DNA from 2 places in the Polycladomyces abyssicola genome. Region 2 is predicted to be linked to the other one. Evidence: a T-box and tRNA genes for the amino acid it is inferred to sense, from the RefSeq annotation. Region 2 holds a T-box; the other holds one or more tRNA genes.

Region 1 (7,257 bases), 1.0 Mb from region 2:
TGCTGACCATCCAGACGGCCACGACCACAAAAATCCCCTTCAACAGTTGTACTGCTCTTGTACCGCGAAGGAGCAACAACAGCTGATATATGATATAGCTGACGATCAAAATGTCGACAATATCATTGACATAACGGGTCAAACCGTCCAGCGTAAGCATGGGGCGCCTCCATCCGATTGTTGCCTTCTGTTAGTCTGTGATGGGATGCAATCGGAGATTCCACTTTCTCACGCCTTTTTTCATCATAAGGCATCCCACAGTAAAAGAAAACATGATACCTGAACCACCGCAGGCGGCATCACTCACCGAAAGAGCGCTTGTACAATATAAGGACAGATCTTGTCACTCATACACTTAGTGTAGCAAAAATGGAAAACGAAAGGTGATTTTTCTACAAAACAAAGATGAAAAAAGGACCCCCTGACGGAAGTCCTTACATCCCACAACCGCGATCGTTAGACGTTACTGATATCTAATCAGCCATCCGTATTTTACGATTCTCCTCAATATCAGAGACTGATGACAAAATTTCGCGAACAGCCCATTTTTCAAAAACGTCCCGGATGGAGCTATTGTTATTTCCACGAATCATCCCGTATTGCGCAATCCCGCCGCAATGCCGTTAATGGTCAACAGCACCTGTTCCAGTGTTTCCTGGCACTCTTCTTTGGAGGGGCAGTGATACCGCAACTGATGCAACAAATCGACTTGGATGAAGCTGAGCGGGTCCACATACGGGTTGCGCAGCCGGATCGATTCCTGGATCACCGGCACATGATCCAACACATCCGCTTGCCCCGTGATGGCCAGCACCATTTCGCGGGTCAAGCGATACTCCTCCTCCAATTTGCCGAAAATTCGCTCCGCCATATCACGATCCTGTACCAGTGAATCGTATTCGCGGGCAATGACGAAGTCCGCCTTGGCCAACGCCATCTGCAGGTTGTCGACCAGCGAACGGAAGAACGGCCAATCCTGGTACATTTCCTTCAAGATTCGCAAGCCGTCTGCATGTTTTTTCACAAACCGAGTAAATCCCGTGCCCGCCGCATACCATGCCGGGAACAGATACCGGCTTTGCGTCCACGCGAAAACCCAGGGAATGGCGCGCAGATCTTCGAACGCTTGGCTGTTTTTGCGGCGCGTCGGTCGCGAACCGATATTAAGCTCCCCGATTTCCGGAAGCGGTGTGACCGTATGGAAATAAGTGAGAAAGTCGGGATCTTCAAATACCAACGATTGATATGCTTTGAGCGCCTCTTCTGAAATTTGGGCCATCGCCTCCAACCATTGCGGTTTCAACTTAGACTCCCGACCGGATAGAGCGGATGCGGCCGACATCAATAACGCGGAAGTGGCTTGTTCCAAACTGCGGAACGCGATGGGTTTCAATGCATAACGCGAAGAGAGTACTTCTCCCTGTTCCGTGATTTTCACTCCGCCCACTACCGTCTCCGGCGGCTTTGCCTGGATACTGCGATTCAGCGGACCGCCGCCGCGCCCCAGCGCCCCGCCGCGGCCGTGGAAAAATTTTGTATTGACCCCGTATCGACGGGACAACCGGTACAACCGCTGTTGGGCGTGATACAGTTCCCAGTTGGCCGTCAGCATACCGCCATCCTTATTGCTGTCCGAATACCCAAGCATAATTTCCTGAGTGGGATGATGCCCCGCATTTGCTGGCACATAAGACGGATGACGATAATACGCCTCCATGATCTCATGAGCGCGATGCAAATCGTCGATCGTTTCCAGCAAAGGAACCACGTGGAGACGGGAGACCGGACCGTTCGGCGTTTTCCGGAACAACCCCACTTCTTTGGCGAACAGTACCACCTCAAGCAGATCGCTGGTGCCTTGCGTCATACTGATCAGGTAGTTGCGGATCGCTTCCTCGCCAAATTCTTCCTTAGCCCGGCGGATCACACGGAACAACTCCAAACATTGTTCCGTTTCCGGCGAAAACGACATGAACGGAGACGTCAATGGCCGAGGATCTTCCAGCAACTCCGTCAACAAATCGATTTTTTCCTTCTCAGACAATTGATCGTACCGATCAACGATGCCCATGCTTGACAAAATCTCTGTCAGGGCCTTTTCATGTTCGGCACTGTGTTGACGTATATCCAACGTAAGAAGATGGAATCCGAACAGCTCTACTTGTCGGATCAACTGACCGAGATCCCGATCGGCAATCACATCGGCGTGATGAGCGCGCAAGCTTTGCTCGATCAGCCGAAGGTCGGATAGAAAAGCTTCTGGGGAACGGTAGATACCATGATCTTTCTTGCCCAGTCGCGTATGGTGAAGTCGTGCGAGCATATAGGTCAATTTGCGGCGGTACGGTTCATGCTCATTCCGCCATTTGCCTTCCCCGATATCCACCAATACCACTTCTTCTTCATCCGCCCGCAATGAGTCGAGCAAAGCCTCCGATACGCGAACTTTCCGCGTGGAATGGCTTAATTTTTTGATCAATCGCCTGAGTGCTTCCTCATACTTCCTGATCACCAAGTCACGCTGCAACCGCAAGGTTCGCCAAGTTACTTCCGGCGTCACCGAAGGGTTGCCGTCCCGATCCCCGCCAATCCACGAACCGAACCATAAAAAGGAAGGCACATGCCATTCATGATCTGGATAATACCGTTTCAGGCAACGTTCCAGTTCGCTGTGAATCCCGGGCAACACATCGAACAGCGTCTCATCCACGTAGTACAGGCCGTTTCGCACTTCGTCCATCACTGTGGGCTTACGTTGCCGCAGCTCATCACTTTGCCATAACGTGATCACTTCCCCCAGCAACTCCTGGCGAATACGCTCCCTGTCCTCTTCCGTCAGATAGGGATGATCCAACTCCTCCACCCGCTTGGCAATGCGGTGATGAATATCCAATACCGTCCGGCGCATCGCCTCAGTGGGATGAGCAGTGATCACCAGTTCCAATGCGAGCACGTCCAGAATCTCTTCCACCTGCTCGGGCGACAGCCCCTGTTCCTTCAATTCCCGTACGGCACTCTCAATTGAATGGGGCTGAACCACATCTTGCCTCGAACGACGGTACTCGCGATGACGGCGAATCCGGTGGTTTTGCTCTGCAATGTTGACAAGTTGGAAATAGATGGCGAACGCACGGATCACATCCCGACGCATTTGAGGAGACAATCCCTGGATGAGCGTTTTGCACTGTTTCAGGATCTCCGGATCGTAGCTTTGACGAAGCTGTTTGGTCATTTCACGGATCCTTTCCACATTATTTAACAATGCTTCTCCTCCGTGCATGACCAGAACATCTCCCAAGATGTGACCCAAAAAGCGTACATCCCGTCGCAACGGATGATCTTTCTCTGTCTCAATCGCTTTAACTTGACTCATCTTGCCTGCGACACCTCCTCAACCACCTTTACACCGCTCTATCGCGGCACGGAAACCATCCTGTCCAATCTGCAAGTGAATCAAGGTTTCTATACTGTATTCCCCACTTACAGATAAGCGGAAACCTTCTTTCACATCCAACGATAAATATTCTAACATATGCATAATTATAAATGTATTTCCGAAGAATGAAAAGTGAAATAAATGCCATTGCACCACGATCGGAGCCTGGTGATGCGGTATCCCGGTAGAATTGGATGCAGTTTTTATGGTGGACGAGAAAACCGTAAACGGAGGGAACTGCAACGGAGAGAAAAACGGAAACGGGCATCCCGCCTTTCAGGGGTTTGTGGGGAATGCCGATGATGTGATGAGAAGGTCAACCGCCCGATCAAACAGTACACCCACGAACGGTTGAAATGTTCAGGGCGTGCCCAATCGTCCGATACTGCCCGACCACAATCGTATGCACCACTTTCCCGGCACGCTCCTCCTGCATCACGCAAATAAGGAACCAAGGCCTTTTGAAACCGCTGGAGCAAGGCGCAGGGCAAAGTACGCTTGGTTTTGAGCGCATTGCCCGCGATCTCAATGTTGTGATCCCCGAGTCTTCGCTCGCCTGGGAAACATTGCTCCCGTACGTATGACCAGACACGCCCTAAAGAGATTGAAATGAAAGGGAAGCCGTGTCTACAACACGATTTCCCCAAAAGCCGATCCCACCAAAGCCACAGCAACTTTGGCCGTTTTATTGCCAATGTCCAAAATCGGGTTGACTTCCACAAATTCCGCCGAGGTAAGCACTTTGGCTTCCGCCAGCATCTCCATTGCCAAGTGGCTTTCGCGGTAGGTAATCCCACCGACAACCGGTGTGCCGACACCCGGACAATCTTTCGGATCCAGTCCGTCCAGATCCAAACTGAGATGAACCCCGTCCGTACCGTCTGTCACCACTTTCAGCGCTTCTTCCATCACACGTGCCATACCGATCCGGTCAATGTCGTGCATGGTGAAAACGCGGATACCCAACTCCTTGATCAACTTTCGTTCACCGGGGTCCAATTCTCGTGCACCGATGATCACAACGTTTTCCGGACCCACTTTGGGTGCGTATCCGCCACAATGGACCAGCTTCTCATGACCATAGCCGAGGCTGGCTGCCAGCGACATGCCGTGGATATTGCCGGAAGGCGTGGTTTCGTGTGTATTCAGATCACCGTGTGCATCAAACCAGATCACGCCCAATTTGCGGTGGTGTTTGGCCACCCCTGCGATCGTGCCGATCGCAATGCTGTGATCCCCTCCCAACACCAGGGGGAACCGTCCTTTTTCCACCGTTTCGGAGACGGTCTCCGCCAGCTTTTCATTGACGGCGACAATTTCGTCCAAATATTTCAACTTGGGATCGATTACTTTATACGTTTCCAACGTGGGCACGGACAGATTGCCGATGTCCTCCACGTCAAATCCTATTTTGGTCAGTTTTTCATGCAAGTTCGCGTAGCGGATCGCACTCGGGCCCATATCAACTCCGCGACGTCCGGATCCTAAATCCAATGGTACCCCGATCACTGTGATGGGTTTCAGCTCTTGATACTGGTTCATAGGCGCCTTTCTCCCTTAGGAGAGATTCCCCCCTTTTTCAAGCTTATGTGCGACTATTCCGCGGATTTCATTGTACCATAACGTAAAAAACCCACCAATCCAGGCATTTCACGGATTTTTCCATATGATGGTTATTTCCGTATAAATTTGCGTGCTCTATACAAACAGCAGGATTCACTATTCGGGATAAAGGTCTTACCGCTCCATTCCCATAGGATATGCCTAGAATCAAAGGCATGTAATGCATTGATTTTTCTAAACCGTTGGACTGGTCCATGCCGAGTTGTCTCTGCTGAACGGAATACCACAGGGAACCGCCGATCCTGAGATGTGGCTGAGAGGAGTGCTGATTTGCATCAGCATGAATAAAAAAAAATCTCCGCTTCTGCGGAAATGGGAAGCTACTGACCGGTTGTCGACTTTCTGAAAGAGCACTCCATTGCTTTTTCCTCATGCAAAAAAACCCTTCGTGAATCTCACGAAGGGTTTTCCTGTTCTGTTTGGAGCGGAAGACGGGATTCGAACCCGCGACCCCCGCCTTGGCAAGGCGGTGCTCTACCCCTGAGCCACTTCCGCATATGGTGAGCCATCCAGGACTCGAACCTGGGACACCCTGATTAAAAGTCAGGTGCTCTACCAACTGAGCTAATGGCTCGTATTATTTTTAATGGTTGTGGATGGCTGGGGAGGCAGGATTCGAACCTGCGCATCACGGAGTCAAAGTCCGTTGCCTTACCACTTGGCTACTCCCCATTATGTAGGGATGGTGGAGGGGGTAGGATTCGAACCTACGAAGGCAAAGCCGGCAGATTTACAGTCTGCTGCGTTTGACCACTTCGCTACCCCTCCACAGGGTGGTGGACGGTGACGGGATCGAACCGCCGACCCCCTGCTTGTAAGGCAGGTGCTCTCCCAGCTGAGCTAACCGTCCCAATTGAAGAGCTTGAAGGAAACCCCTCAAGCTCCTCTTGCATCTGGTGACCCGTAGGGGATTCGAACCCCTGCATGCCAGCGTGAAAGGCTGGTGTGTTAACCGCTTCACCAACGGGCCGTATCGATGGAGCTCCCAACCAGACTCGAACTGGTGACCTCTTCCTTACCATGGAAGCGCTCTACCGACTGAGCTATGGGAGCTTGGCTCCTCAGGCAGGACTCGAACCTGCAACCTACCGGTTAACAGCCGGGCGCTCTACCATTGAGCTACTGAGGAATGTTTCAATTTCAATCGGCAAGAGTTAGTATACAACGATTTGTCCTCATTTGCAAGCTGTAATTTTTGGTTTTTGAAGGAGCTCCTGCCTGGCAGCGTCCTACTCTCCCAGGGGCTCCCGCCCCAAGTACCATCGGCGCTGGAGGGCTTAACTTCCGTGTTCGGAATGGGAACGGGTGGTTCCCCTCCGCTATCACCACCAGACAGGATATGGTGTTTGGTTACACCTTCAAAATTGGTTACGGGATCGTCTGCATTCACTTGCGAGTGAGGGGAAGCCCTCGACCGATTCGTATCCGTCAGCTCAACGCATTACTGCGCTTACACCTCGGACCGATCTACCTCGTCATCTACAAGGGGTCTTACTCCCACGAGGGGATGGGAAATCTCATCTTGAGGGGGGCTTCGCGCTTAGATGCTTTCAGCGCTTATCCCGTCCGCACTTGGCTACCCAGCGATGCATCTGGCGACACAACTGGTACACCAGCGGTGCGTCCATCCCGGTCCTCTCGTACTAAGGACAGCTCCTCTCAGATTTCCTACGCCCGCGGCAGATAGGGACCGAACTGTCTCACGACGTTCTGAACCCAGCTCGCGTACCGCTTTAATGGGCGAACAGCCCAACCCTTGGGACCGACTTCAGCCCCAGGATGCGATGAGCCGACATCGAGGTGCCAAACCTCCCCGTCGATGTGGACTCTTGGGGGAGATTAGCCTGTTATCCCCGGGGTAGCTTTTATCCGTTGAGCGATGGCCCTTCCACTCGGAACCACCGGATCACTAAGCCCGACTTTCGTCCCTGCTCGACTTGTAGGTCTCGCAGTCAAGCTCCCTTCTGCCTTTACACTCTTAGGCGCGATTTCCAACCGCGCTGAGGGAACCTTTGGGCGCCTCCGTTACCTTTTAGGAGGCGACCGCCCCAGTCAAACTGCCCACCTGACACGGTCCTCCAGCCGGATCACGGCTGCGAGTTAGAACCCCGGTACAGCCAGAGTGGTATCCCACCGGCGCCTCCACCGAAGCTGGCGCTCCGGCTTCTCAGGCTCCCACCTATCCTGTACAAGCTGTA
Region 2 (7,257 bases):
GCGCGGATAGTCCAGCGCGTGATTCACTTTGGTCTCCCGTCCGCCGACGAATGCCAGCAACGCCCCCGTTTTTACATCGATCAACGTGGCGCCGACCTGTTGCAGTTGGTTCTTTTTCACCACCCATTTGCGGTTGCCTTTGGGCCCCACTTTCACCCGGATGTTGGCCGGAGGAGCGAACTTAATCCGATTGGTGGTTTGTTCCATCGTATCCAACAGATTTTTGTCAAGGGTCGTTTCGATATGGTATCCGCCCGTTAGCACCCGTTTCCGGTATTCTTCCATCGTAGCCCAATACTTGCCCTGCTTTCTCAGCTGAGCCGGATCCAGACCATCTACTTTCATAAGGGCTTCAGCCGCTTGTTTTTCGACCGCGTCCATTACATACCGGTACTTCTCATAGGCGCTGGGTTTCGGTTTGGCCAGTGAGGCCTGCAGGTTGAACGCCAACGCTTGGTCGTATTCCTGCTTGGTGATCTTATGGGTTTTCAGCATCCGGTCCAGCACGACCTTCATGCGCTCTTTCCCGGCTTTCAGCGTGGAACCGTCGTCGGCAAAAAACGGGTTGTATGCGTTGGGCCGTTGGACCATACCTGCTATGTAGGCGGCTTGTGCCAAGTTGAGATCTTTGGCGCTGACGTCAAAGATCCCCTTAGCCGCAGCTTCCACTCCCAACATATTGCGGCCGTTGGGATCTTTTCCGTAGTATGTGCTGTTCAGATACGCGTTCAGAATGTCCTTTTTGCTGAACATCTTTTCCATGCGCAACGCGATGAAGATTTCCCGCGCCTTGCGTTCATGGGTTTGCGACTGGTCTTGCAAGATGGTGTTCTTGACGACCTGTTGTGTGATCGTGCTGCCGCCGGTGGTCACCGAGCTATGCATCACCTGTTGCAGGGCCGCACGAAACAGGGCTTTGGGAACCACTCCGTGATGTTCGTAGAACTGTTGATCTTCCGTTGCGATGAAAGCCTTGATCAGATAGGGGCTCACTTGCTCCGCAGTCACGATTTTCCGGTTTTCGTCCCCCCTGAGCTGGCCGATCAGTTGCCCGTCACGGAAAAACGCTTGGCTGTTTTGAGACCATCCCGTTAATTTCTTCTCAAAGTCGGCCTTGCTCAGCACTGGCTGATCTTTGACCAGCGAAGCGACGTAACCCGCAACGACACCTGCGGCACCAATCGACAACGTGAGTATCAGGATCACAGCGAAGAATAAAGAATAGAGAAAGCCTTTGAAAATCCGGAAACCCAGCGACTGTTTTTTTGCCGCCGGGGATGAAGGTGAATCACGGTGTTCCATCGCTTGATACCCTCCTCGTTTAACGGTAATATTATATCACAGGCATTGTTTGGGAGGATCATTGAAATCTTCGACAAAATCGCGTCAATTTGCGACGCGTCCATCAGAGAGCAGTGATGAACAGGACGAGTAGCCGGCGGATCGGACCCTACAGAGAGCTGGTGGTTGGTGTGAACCAGTGGTTCCCGCCGTGCGAATTACACCTGGGAGCTTCGCATGAGGCCGATTGGACTGTTTATGGTCATTCGGAAAAAGGGGATTGACCAGACAGGTCCAGGCTTCGTGCGACGGGGGTGACTTACCCGTTATCCGAACGAGCGGAAAGCAGCATTGCTTTCAAAAAGGGTGGTACCGCGGGTGAACCTCGTCCCTTGAGGATGGGGTTTTTTTATGTTAACGAAGAAGGAAGGGATGGAAATGAGCACGACGGAGATCAAACCGGAAGTTCAACGGGAGATCGAGCGGCAGTTGGCTGTCATCCGCCGCGGTGTGGCCGAGATCATCCCGGAGGAAGAATTGAAGGAAAAACTGCGTCACTCCATTGAAACCAACCGGCCGCTCAAGGTGAAATTGGGATTGGATCCCACCGCGCCGGATATCCACATCGGTCATACGGTGGTATTGCACAAACTGCGCCAGTTCCAAGAACTGGGGCACGTCGTCCAATTGGTGATCGGCGATTTTACGGGTCGGATCGGCGATCCGACGGGAAAATCGGAGACCCGTCGTCAGTTGTCGGAAGAAGAGGTGAAGGCAAACGCCCGAACCTACACCGACCAGTTGTTCAAGGTGCTGGATCAATCCAAAACGGAAATCCATTTCAACAGTACGTGGCTGTCGCCGATGACATTTGCTGAAGTAGCCGAACTGGCCGCCAAATGCACAGTCGCCCGGATGCTGGAGCGGGACGATTTCTCTAAGCGGTATCACAGCGGCCAGGCGATCAGTGTGCATGAATTTTTCTATCCGTTGATGCAGGGCTATGATTCAGTCGCACTGAAAAGCGATATTGAACTGGGAGGAACGGACCAAAAGTTCAACCTGCTGATGGGTCGCCAACTCCAACGCGAATACGGTCTGCCCGAACAGGTCATCATGATGATGCCGCTGTTGGAGGGGTTGGACGGCGTCAAAAAGATGAGCAAAAGCTTGGGCAACTACATCGGCATCCAGGAACCGCCGCAGGAGATTTACGGAAAAGCCATGTCCATCCCGGACGAATTGATGGTGAAATACTTTGAGCTGGCGACCGATCTGTCCAACGAAGAGTTGGAGAAGCTGAAAAAAGGGCTGGCCGACGGGACCATTCATCCACGGGACGCCAAAATGAAGCTGGCTCATACCCTGGTGCGCATGTATCACGGACGGGAGGCCGCTGACGAGGCTGAACGCCATTTCCGCCAAGTGTTTCAGCAAAATGCCCTGCCGGAAGATATCCCGGAAGTGACGATCGCGGCGGGTCAACTTCAAGACGGCAAGATGTGGGTGGTGCAACTGCTGTCCACCTTGAAGTTGGTTTCGTCTAATGGCGAAGCGCGTCGGATGATCCAGCAGGGGGCGGTTCGCGTCAACCAAGAAAAAGTGACGGATGTCGATCAGCATCTTCCTGTTGAGGATGGAATGGTGGTACAGGTGGGAAAACGCAAATTTGCTAAAGTGAAGTTGGTTTAACAAAAAAGCGGGCCCGATTTTCTCGTTTCTGGAATTGCTTCACTTGACGAGAAATCGGGCCCTTCCCGTTTTAGTTGCGATGGTGGGATGCGTCCTTGTTGTCAAAACGGTTCCAAACCGGCTTGCTGCAACAAATGGTTACCAATTTCCACCAGTTGATCGGCGACCACTTCTGGTTCCTGCAACAGGTAAAAGTGGCCGACTTTTGTTTCGATGCAGCGCCAACCTGCTTGCTCCGCGATTCGGCGTTGCGATTCGTAGTGTTCCGTCCATTTCCAGTAGACGCAAGGATGGTCAGGCCAACCGTCCGGGACGGGGATGGCCTCTTCGTACATGGCCAGCGGCGTCGCGTACAATTGGGCCACAAAGGCGCGACGCACGGAAGGTGCGGGGATCGCCGTCTTCAGATCATCTTCGGTCCATGGTGGAATCATGCCGTCCCGTGCTTGCCGGCGGAATTCGTCCGCTGCTTCTTTTGTATTGTACAAATCCAATCGGCTTTTCCCATCTTGGGGAATGAGAGCATCGACAAAAACGGAACCGATGACCGGTTGCTGGATGGCGTCGGCCACGGCCGGGATCAGTACGCCCGCACCACTGTGTGCCACCAGAATGATAGGCTCTTTGGGCGTGAGATGTTCCAAGGCCGTCACAACTTGCTCCACATGTTGTTTCCAATACGGGGGTTCATCTTTACGATGTCGCAAAATCGGAACGATAGCGGGAATCTTTCGTTGTTTCAATACTTGCGCAACCCAGTTCCATGTGGCTGGACCGACGAAGGGACTGTGCAACAACAAAAAAGTGGCCATTGTATCACCCCATAATGGATGATTTGTAAAGAAAAACCACTCCATCCAAAACGAATGGAGTGGCTGGGTAAAAAGAGGATTAACGGGAGTAGAACTCCACGATCATCCGCTCATTGATTTCCGCCGGGAGTTCGGAACGCTCAGGCAGACGTTTGTAGGTGCCTTCCATTTTGCTTTCGTCGAACTCGAGATATTCCGGCAGGAATTGCCGATCTTCCAGCGCTTCTTTGACCACTTGCAGGTTGCGGCTCTTTTCGCGCAGGCCAATTACGTCGCCCACCTGTACTTGATAGGACGGACGGTCCACTTTTTTCCCGTTGACCGTGATGTGTCCATGTACCACCAATTGCCGTGCTTGTGCACGGGTACGGGCGAAGCCCAGGCGATACACCAGGTTGTCCAGGCGGGATTCGAGCAACTTCATGAAGTTCTCACCGTGAACCCCTTGCATTTTGCCTGCACGGTCAAAGAGATTGCGGAATTGTTTTTCGTTCAGACCGTACATCAGACGCAGTTTTTGTTTTTCCTGCAACTGAAGACCGTACTGGCTCAGCTTCCGGCGTTGCCCCGGACCATGTTGACCCGGCGGATACGGCCGTTTCAACTCTTTTCCGGTGCCAGACAGAGAAATGCCGAGACGACGGCTCAGTTTCCAACGAGGTCCAGTATAACGTGCCATACTGAAGCTCCCCTTTCATCATTTGCGTTGGAATGCAAATGACGGGATGGCTGGTTCGCGAAGTTGCCCGTACTTTCCGGATAGCGGCGAAAAGCCGGACATCCGTGAAAACGTTACAGCCGTCATTCACGGAGCGAACCAGTGAGGGTGATCCATCACCATCACTTTGCGTGCTATCCTCAAACCCCAGGGAGATTTGAGCCATACAAAACCTTATTATAAAACATATACGGCAAAAGTCAATGAGAAAGCAGCGTCTGAACGTATGCATCGTCCGGCTGAAGGATGTTTCCACTTTTTAATCCCGGTCTGTCAATGGATCAGAAACGTCATCATTCCGGTTTGTCTCATGATCTGCTTGTTCTTGACCCGTGTCGATCTGCCAAGTCTTTCTTTTCCTTCTCTTCTCCAACACTTCTTCCGGAAATTCTACCGGCGGTCGGGCGAGCAGGTAGTAGATCGGCATTCCCTTGGCGACGAATTTTTCTTCATACTCGGTCATGATGTTGCCTTCGCTATAAGGGCTGCGATGCAGGTCTTCACTCTGCTCCAGCACCGTATAACCGCATACGGCGAGTTCCTCCAGTGTAAACTCGTACAAGGACCGGTGATCGGTTTTGAGCAACAGCTCCCCCTTCGGTCCCAGGATTTTCTGGTATTGGGCCAGAAAATCGCGGTGCGTCAGCCGGCGTTTGGCATGCCGCTTTTTGGGCCACGGGTCGCTGAAATGCAGATAAAAACGGGCCACTTCCCCTCTGTCGAACACCTCGTCCAGTTCCGCGATATCCATCCAAAGAAAGTGGAGATTGCTGCAGTCCTGTTCATCCGCTTTTTTGAGCGCCTGCATCAGGACTTCTTCAACCCGTTCGACTCCGATCCAATGAATGTTGGGTTTCGCAGCGCAGATGGTGGATAAAAATCGTCCTTTGCCTGTGCCCAACTCAACATGGAGCGGGCGATCGGTCTGAAGAAATGTGCGCCATTGTCCGCGCAGTTGTTTCGGGTCGTTGATGACCCGTGGATGTTGACGTACAAATTCCTTTGCTTCCGGTTTTCTTCTGAGTCTCATGGTATCCCTCGTTATGTGTTCGTAGTATTGCCGATGATCCCGAAGGTGGGCCTCCGGTGATTCCCTATCTATTATAGCCACGAGCAGGTAAGAGACCAACTGAAACGGGCGGATTTCTCTCAGTAAGGGATGGATGTTTATTTTTGAATCATACAAACGGTTGCATCTTTGCGCATGATTTTTTATGCTAGAAGTGGAGAAAACGTTTTCGATATGACGAAAGGTGTGTGTTTTTCGAAAACGGCGCATCTACACACAATTATCTCAAAATTCGCTTAAGAACTGCTCGCTATGCTCAATCGCTACATACAAAAGGGGGAAACGTTGTGAAACTCGGTGTGTTCACGGTCTTGTTTTCGCAGATGCCGTTGGAGGAAATGCTCGATTACGTCAAAGCAGCCGGACTGGATGCAGTGGAGATCGGGACGGGTAATTACCCGGGAAATGCGCACTGCAATCCAGATGAGTTGCTCGAGGACGAATCAAAATTGCGCGCCTTCAAGAAAGCGATTTCAGACCGTGGTCTGATCATCAGTGGGCTAAGCTGTCACGGTAATCCATTGACACCGGAGAAAACGTTTGCACAGCAATCCCATGACACGTTTGTGAAAACGGTGTTGCTGGCGGAAAAGCTGGAAGTACCGGTTGTCAACTGTTTTTCCGGCACACCCGGCGCTTACGAAGGAGCCAAGATGCCCAGTTGGCCCGTCGCACCCTGGCCCAATGAGTACCGAGAGATCCTGGAATGGCAGTGGAAGGAGAAGCTGATTCCTTATTGGCGGGAGTGGGGAAAATTTGCCGAAGAACACAATGTGAAAATCGCTTTGGAACTGCACGGCGGATTTTTGGTCCACACCCCTGCCACGTTGTTGAAACTGCGTGAAGCAGTGGGAGAGGTAATCGGGGCCAACCTGGATCCCAGCCATTTGTGGTGGCAAGGCATCGATCCGGTGGCTGCGGTGAAAATCCTGGGGAAAGCGGGCGCCATTCACCATTTCCATGCAAAAGACACCTACATCGACCCCGACAATGTCAATATGTACGGGCTCACGGACATGCAATCGTATGCCAACATGCAGGAGCGGGCCTGGATTTTCCGTACCGTTGGCTATGGTCACGACCTGAAAACTTGGGCGGACATCCTGAGCGCCTTGCGGATGGTGGGTTACGATTACGTCGTCAGCATCGAGCATGAAGATGCTCTCCTGTCGGTGGAAGAAGGATTCCAAAAAGCGGTTGAAAACTTGAAACAGGTGTTGCCGAAGGAACAGTTGACCGATATGTGGTGGGTCTAAGGCTAAAGACATTGGAGGAGGGGATGAAACATGGCCAAGATTCGAGTGGGTGTTATCGGTTGCGGAAGCATTGCCAAGTATCGTCATATTCCGGAATACGCGGAAAATCCTCATGTGGAACTGGTCGCTTTTTGTGATGTGGTAGAAGAACGGGCAAAACCATTCGCTGATCAATATGGCGGCAAGGTATATACCGATTATCAGGAGTTGCTGAAGGATGATGCGATCGATGCCGTCAGCGTTTGCACGCCCAACGTGGAACACGGTCCGATGACGATCGCGGCGGCGCGTGCGGGGAAACATGTATTGTGTGAGAAGCCGATGGCCACATCCGGTGAGGAAGCCCAGGCGATGATCGATGCGGCACGGGAGAACGGTGTGGTCCTGATGATTGGACACAATCAGCGGTTGATGCCGCCGCACGTTAAG

Evidence for each region. A T-box is a leader RNA that pairs with one kind of tRNA and senses whether it is charged. The one in region 2 lies ahead of tyrS (tyrosine--tRNA ligase), so its partner is inferred to be a tRNA-Tyr.
Region 1: it has a tRNA-Tyr gene. The T-box ahead of tyrS (tyrosine--tRNA ligase) is inferred to sense a tRNA for this amino acid. The anticodon was not compared.

Annotation. Positions count from the first base shown of each region.
Region 1 covers NZ_AP024601.1:223,109-230,365, reverse strand. Annotated here, with positions in the region: gene cdaA (diadenylate cyclase CdaA) at 1-160, opposite strand, end outside; gene ppc (phosphoenolpyruvate carboxylase) at 590-3,373, opposite strand; gene rocF (arginase) at 4,064-4,960, opposite strand; tRNA gene KI215_RS01215 (tRNA-Gly) at 5,480-5,554, opposite strand; tRNA gene KI215_RS01210 (tRNA-Lys) at 5,558-5,633, opposite strand; tRNA gene KI215_RS01205 (tRNA-Gln) at 5,657-5,731, opposite strand; tRNA gene KI215_RS01200 (tRNA-Tyr) at 5,743-5,827, opposite strand; tRNA gene KI215_RS01195 (tRNA-Val) at 5,834-5,909, opposite strand; tRNA gene KI215_RS01190 (tRNA-Glu) at 5,954-6,029, opposite strand; tRNA gene KI215_RS01185 (tRNA-Thr) at 6,037-6,112, opposite strand; tRNA gene KI215_RS01180 (tRNA-Asn) at 6,114-6,188, opposite strand; rRNA gene rrf (5S ribosomal RNA) at 6,276-6,392, opposite strand; rRNA gene KI215_RS01170 (23S ribosomal RNA) at 6,458-7,257, opposite strand, start outside.
Region 2 covers NZ_AP024601.1:2,410,094-2,417,350, reverse strand. Annotated here, with positions in the region: gene KI215_RS12160 (transglycosylase domain-containing protein) at 1-1,302, opposite strand, end outside; T-box leader at 1,410-1,677, shown strand; gene tyrS (tyrosine--tRNA ligase) at 1,720-2,973, shown strand; gene KI215_RS12150 (alpha/beta hydrolase) at 3,075-3,785, opposite strand; gene rpsD (30S ribosomal protein S4) at 3,865-4,464, opposite strand; gene trmB (tRNA (guanosine(46)-N7)-methyltransferase TrmB) at 4,763-5,533, opposite strand; gene KI215_RS12135 (sugar phosphate isomerase/epimerase family protein) at 5,860-6,828, shown strand; gene KI215_RS12130 (Gfo/Idh/MocA family protein) at 6,859-7,257, shown strand, end outside.